2 regions of the Adlercreutzia sp. ZJ154 genome follow, and region 2 is predicted to be linked to the other one. Evidence: predicted binding sites of a transcription regulator. Region 2 holds the regulator's gene; the other holds the start of a gene.
What was found. The regulator HrcA, encoded in region 2, represses chaperone genes, less so after heat shock. The targets are predictions, from matches to a motif close to TNTTAGCANNCNNNNNNNNNGNNTGCTAANA.
Positions count from the first base shown of each region.

Region 1 (3,432 bases), on a different contig from region 2:
ATGATGCAAGTGTAGAGGAAGAAACCAATAGCGAATCACAGGATGCCGAATCCGGGGATGCCGAATCTACAAATGACGATTCTAGCAAGAGCGAATCTTCTTCAAGTGATACTGCTTCAGATAATGAAAGCAGTAGCAATGATGCATCTGAAAAAGAAGAAACTCCCAGCGTACCTGAGTTAGTAGTGCCGCATCCTGTTTTTGGCGGTTTAGCCTCAGATGCTGAAAGTGATGCACCAGCTTATCCTCAATGGAGCTACAACGGTGATGCTACTTATACGCCTCACAACATTGGCGTAAACATGACCACCGAGAAATTTGTTGCAGTTATAGGCGAACAAGCAAGACAAATTGCAGATGAAAGCGGCTTATATGCGTCTGTGATGATTGCTCAGGCTATTCTTGAGTCAGCTTCTGGCAATTCGGCTTTGGCTACTGCTCCTAATAATAATTTGTTTGGTATAAAGGGTGCCTATAATGGCAGCAGCGTTAACATGCGCACTGTCGAATATGATGATAGCGGCATGATGTATATAACCGATTCTGATTTTCGCAGTTATCCCACTATGCGCGATTCGCTAACTGATTATGCATTGCTTTTGACTAATAGCATGGGTGGATTCTACAGCGGGGCATGGAAATTGAATGCCGAGACATATGTAGATGCCTGCGATTTTCTGCAAGGTCGCTACGCTACCGATATTGCATATTCCGCCAAACTGCAAGATCTTATTGTTACATACGATTTAACTCGTTACGATGAGCCACTAGATTACGTTCTTACTCATACATATGAAGTAGTTGATAACGACGGTCAGTTTTATTCTTCTGAAGCAAATTTGGAAACAGGTGAGCTTCAGATGGAGCAACGTGATTTGGTTGATTTAGTAGTTGAGGCAACTTCGCATCTTGGTGAAGATTATGTATGGGGTGGCACAACTCCCGGCTCATTTGATTGCTCTGGCTTGGTTCAGTATGCTTACCGTCAGGCAATGGGAGTTGAAATTCCGCGTACAACTCATTATCAGTGTATGCAGGGTGACGATGTAGATTTTAACGATTTGCATATGGGCGATTTGCTTTTCTTCACCTATGAAGATAACACTGTTGGACATGTTGGTATGTATTTGGCTGAAGGGTGCTTTATCGAAGCGCCGCAGACTGGAGAAGTTATCAAAATTACTTCTATGTCAGAGAAGATGCCAACATTTGCGAAGCGTATCATAGAAAGTAAACCAGTTGATAAGGAGCTTGCGCAGAAGTCCACTTCTGAGCGATGGGAGAAGGCAGTAGCGCTTATACGTACACAGCAAGCAAGCGATGCAGCCGATGCGCTTCCAATATCGATTGGTGGTAAGCGTGATTAACGCATGTTTGAAATAGTTTTATCTGGAGCGGGACCGTTTGGTCCCGCTCTTGTTTGTATAGCATATGGGTATGTTGTGCTTGGCTAGCACTCTAGCCCAACGACTGCTAAAATTGCATTCGAAAAAAAAGATTGTGATAGCGTGTTAGAAATGAGGGAACATGTCATTTGAAAAATTTACAGATAAAGCTCGAAAGGTGCTGGTGCTGGCTCAGGATGAAGCGCGGGCTCTGCATCAGCCATATGTTGGTACAGAGCATATTCTGCTTGGGCTTATAAAAGAAAAAGAGGGTTTGGCGGCACAGGCTATAGAGCGCATGAATGTATCGTATGACGATGTAGTTCAGGCTATACGTCAGGTTTCTTCAATAGATGAAGATACTGATGTGTCGGGGCATTTAGCTTTTACTCCTCGCGTAAAACGAGTGTTAGAGAATTCGCTGCGTGAAGCCATGCAGATGGGGCAAAGTTATATATCTACAGAACATTTGCTATTAGGTATTGTTCGAGAAGGAGAGGGTACTGCCCTAGATGTGCTTTCGCGTTTAGGAATTAGCGGTGATGACATTCGGTCAACAATGAACGATATAGTTGGTCAGACACCGGTAATGGCAGGTCGTAATTCGTTTGATCCTATGGGCGGCAGTCACGATAGCATGTTGAACGAATTTGGAACCGACCTTACTAAAAAAGCGCATGATGGTAAGCTTGACCCTGTAATTGGTCGCGCTGCAGAAATAGAGCGCGTAATGCAGATTTTGTCTAGGCGGCAGAAGAACAATCCGCTTATTTTAGGAGAACCGGGCGTAGGTAAAACTGCTATTGCAGAAGGGCTAGCTCAACTTATCGCATCGAATCAAGTTCCTGATTTGTTGCGCAATAAACGTCTGATAACACTTGATGTATCGGCTCTTGTCGCTGGTAGTAAGTATCGCGGTGAATTTGAAGAGCGTATGAAGAAAGTTATCAAAGAGGTAATGGATGCAGGTGACGTACTGCTATTCATCGATGAGATACACACGATAATAGGTGCTGGATCTGCTGAAGGCTCTATAGATGCAGCTGCAATATTGAAACCTCCGCTGTCGCGTGGCGAAATCCAGATAATTGGTGCTACTACATTAGATGAATACCGCAAACATTTAGAGAAGGACTCTGCATTTGAGCGGCGTTTCCAGCCCCTTACGATAAAAGAGCCAAATGAAGAGCAGGCTGTACGTATTTTGGAAGGCTTGCGTGATAGATACGAAGCGCATCATCAGGTGCATTTTACTGAAGAGGCGCTTCAGGCTAGCGTTTCGCTTGCCAATCGCTACATTCAAGATAGGTATTTGCCCGACAAGGCGATAGATGTCCTAGATGAAGCTGGTGCGCGCATGCGTATACGCAATATGACGCTGCCGCCAGAATTGCGCGAATTGGATGACCAGATAAGGCGTGTTCGCCAAGATAAAGACAAAGCCATAGGTGAACAGAATTTTGAGCGTGCAGCTTCACTTAGAGATAAAGAAGCCGAGCTTAAAACCAAGCGCGAAGAAGCCGAGAAACAGTGGGAGGCTGATTCAGCGAAGAGTATCAACCAAGTTACTATGGAAGATGTCGCTGATGTTATATCGATGTCTACCGGAGTTCCGGTGTCTAGCTTGACAGAGGCTGAAACAGAGAAACTTTTGCGGATGGAAAGCGTCTTACATGAACGCGTAATTGGACAAGAAGAGGCAGTTACAGCGCTATCGAAGGCTATTAGACGTTCGCGTTCTGGATTGAAAGACCCGAAGCGCCCGGCTGGCTCGTTCATCTTCTTAGGTCCCTCTGGTGTTGGCAAAACAGAACTTGCAAAATCGCTTGCGGAATTTCTCTTTAATTCCGAAGATGCGCTGTTGTCGTTTGACATGTCGGAATACATGGAGAAGCATGCAGTTTCGCGTTTAGTTGGTTCGCCTCCGGGGTATGTCGGCTTTGATGAGGGTGGTCAGCTTACAAAGGCGGTACGTCAGCGTCCGTATTCTGTGGTGCTGTTCGATGAAATAGAGAAAGCGCATCCGGATGTATTCAATATTTTATTG
Region 1 is NZ_JAAKEF010000023.1:4,550-7,981, forward strand. It holds gene G7Y37_RS08265 (glucosaminidase domain-containing protein) at 1-1,367, shown strand, start outside; gene G7Y37_RS08270 (ATP-dependent Clp protease ATP-binding subunit) at 1,528-3,432, shown strand, end outside.
Region 1: G7Y37_RS08270 (ATP-dependent Clp protease ATP-binding subunit) is a predicted target of HrcA. The motif match lies at 1,449-1,479, and genes of this name have one in related genera.

Region 2 (3,432 bases):
GCGATTATGGTGGCGCGCGGCGCGCAGGGTAATCCGTGGATATTCACTCAGATTAAAGCAGCTTTAGATGGTGCTGCGCAACCGAGTATTCCTACGATGGAGCAGCGTATATCAATGGCGCGCCAACATGCACAGCTTTTAAGTCAGCGCGAAGGGCGCAATATTGTACGCATGCGCAAACATGCCATGTGGTATATAACCGGAATGCCTTTCGCTAGCGCCGCAAGAGGGCGCATTAATCAGTGTGAATCGTTAGAAGATTTCGAAGAGTTGTTTGATTCTTTACTGCATAGGACACATATCGTTGCGGAAGAGGGATAAGCATGCCACACGATCCTTACAAAGCTCTCTATATCCATATTCCCTTTTGTAAAAGTAGGTGCATCTATTGCGATTTCACAACAAAAGCCCAAGATAGTTCTTCCCCTGAAATAACAGAGTACTTTGAAGATCTTATATCAAAGATTCGCGAATTTTCCAAAGCAGGTGAACTGTCTTCAATTGAAACTGTTTACATAGGAGGTGGCACACCCACGCATGCAGGAAATGCAAACTTAACAAGTTTGTTGTATGCGCTTGGAATTAGCATGCATCTAACGCCTAGCGTAGAGTGCACCGTAGAGGCAAATCCAGAATCATTGGATGAACGAATGGTGGATGATCTGTGGGCGCTTGGCGTAAATAGGCTTTCGTTGGGTGTACAGAGTTTCGATGATAATTTATTGTCGTTAATTGGACGCGCGCATAATTCTGAGGAAGCCGCAAACGCAATACGTACAGCGCAGCGCAAATTTGAGAACATAAGCGTAGACTTGATGTGCGGACTTCCCGGGCAAACCCTTGATAGTTTTATATCAGATGCGCGCCAAGCGATAGAACTTGGAGTAAAGCACATAAGCATCTACCCACTTAGCGTAGAAGAGCATACTCCGCTAAATAATATGATTTGCGCCAATATGCTTCCCGAGCCTGATGAAGACTTACAAGCCGATATGATGGAAGAAGCCAGTCGCATTTTACGTCAAAGTGGGTTTTTGCATTACGAAGTAGCTAATTACGCAATACCCGGATATGAAAGCAGACATAATTGTTCATATTGGCAAGGAATTCCTTATTTAGGTATTGGATTTTCCGCCACCACTATGACCCAAAATGCTAGTCGGCGCATGCGAGTACAAGATAATCATGTAGTAGACGATCTGAATGCCTCTCAAATGGTGGCAGAAGATCTTATGCTTGCAATGAGAATGGCTAAAGGTGTATCAGATGATAAGTTGAATGAAGCTGCATTGATTCTTCCGCAAGCTATGCAAGCTTTTCAAGACTTGGCTGCAGATGGATTTTTGGAACATGCCGATAATAGATGGCAACCAACAAAGCGCGGTTGGTTGTGCGGCAATCATCTTTATGGAGCACTTTTAGATTTATCTAATCAATAATTAGCACTCTAGACCTTCGGCTGCTAAAATAAGACACACTGTATACAATAGTTTGAATTTTGGAAGCGAGGAAGATGCTCTCCGATAGGCGACAGCAGGTTTTACGGGCGCTCATAGAAGAATATATAGCTCATGCTATGCCCGTAGGGTCGCGAACCATAGTTGAACATTATGGTTTAGGTGTCAGTTCTGCTACGGTCAGAAACGATTTATCTGCCCTAGAAGACGAAGGTTACATCCAGCAGCCACACACATCTGCAGGACGCATTCCCACTGATGCGGGATATCGCGCTTACGTCGAAGAGCTAATAGCATCGGGTGCGCTTAAAGACGATCATCCACATCGCTCACTTGTAGAGCAATTGCGCAAAAGTGCCGATGTTTTGGATGAACTTATGGAGCGTACTTCTGCCGAACTTGCTCGTCTAACTGATTGTCTATCTTTGGTTTTACCGCCCGATGAAGGAGAAACTCATCTTCGCCAGATTTCACGAATGGGTCTTTCCGCATTGATGCGAAAACCGGAGTTTCAAGATTCGTCTACCTTATTACCCCTGATGGAAATATTAGAAGATGAATCGGTATTGCTTAGCGTATTCAATGACGAAGGGCAGCGCAGCGGCAATATAATGGTGCGCATTGGAAGCGAAAACGCATCTGCTGGGCTCTCTGGCGTTTCGGTTATTACCGGAGTATATGGTAGAGGATCTGCTCAGGGAATAGTAGCCGTTATAGGACCTACACGTATGGATTACACAGGCGTTATTCGTGCAGTAAGAGCAGCACGAGACGCAATGGGAGAGAATGGATAAAACACAATATGCCAACTGCTACGAAAGATCTATATGAAATCTTAGGCGTTTCTCGTGATGCAAATGAAACCGAAATAAAGAAGGCTTACAGGCGACGCGCTCGCGAATTGCATCCCGATGTTAATAAATCTCCAAATGCAGAAGATGAATTCAAAGAATTAAACGAGGCATACGATGTGCTCTCTGATGCATCTAAAAGAGCGCAATATGATCGTTTTGGTACCATTCCCGGGGCTGCCGGGGGAGGTAGTGGATACGTTGATTTTGAAGATATTTTCGGTGGCGGATTCGGTGGAATGGGCGATATATTCTCGTCTTTCTTTAGCGGCTTTGGCTCAAACGCTGCGCGTCAGGTGCGCAAAGATGGTCGAGATATGGGCATCGGATTAAAGATTACTCTGGAAGAAGCAGCTAAAGGTGTAAAAAAAGAGATCGTATACGATAGATTAGCACCATGCGCCGATTGCAATAGCACAGGTCTTGGCCCAGATGGCAAAAGCGTACAATGCCCTGAATGCGGAGGCACCGGACGCGTAGTTACAGTACAACGAACATTTTTGGGAGATATGCAATCGTCTCAGACTTGTTCGAAGTGTAATGGCACAGGCGAGAGCATAGAAGGCGCATGTGAAGAATGTGGCGGACAGGGTCGTATTCCAGATAGACAACGCGTTTCTGTAGAAATACCTGCAGGAATCCACGATGGTCAGCAACTCCGTGTTCCTAATTACGGCGAAGCGGGATTGCAGGGTGCGCCCTCTGGCGATTTGATTGTAACTATTCGCATGCAGCCGCATGAATACTACGAGCGTGACGGCGATAATCTGCATGCCCAAATTGATATTTCTATGGTGCAAGCAGCGCTAGGATCGACAGTTTTAATAGATGGCATTCTTGAAGACGAAGAAGTATCTATCAAAGTCCCGCACGGTACTCAAAATGGAGATGTTTTGCGCATTAAAGGTTTCGGCATGCCAAAGATTAAAAGCGATTCTCGCGGCGATCTTTATGCGCACGTATCTATCAACATACCTAAGAAGCTGTCTAAAAAAGAGCGCGAATTATTAGAAAAACTGGCTGAAGAAATGGGCGAAGAATACAATGAAGTAAAGTCGCCGCTACAAAAACTACGTGAGGCTTTCATTTAGTATGTCACTTCATCATTTTTTCTTAGACGATCA
Region 2 is NZ_JAAKEF010000001.1:144,714-148,145, reverse strand. It holds gene dusB (tRNA dihydrouridine synthase DusB) at 1-321, shown strand, start outside; gene hemW (radical SAM family heme chaperone HemW) at 324-1,439, shown strand; gene G7Y37_RS00690 (heat-inducible transcriptional repressor HrcA) at 1,514-2,251, shown strand; gene dnaJ (molecular chaperone DnaJ) at 2,260-3,399, shown strand; gene G7Y37_RS00680 (16S rRNA (uracil(1498)-N(3))-methyltransferase) at 3,401-3,432, shown strand, end outside.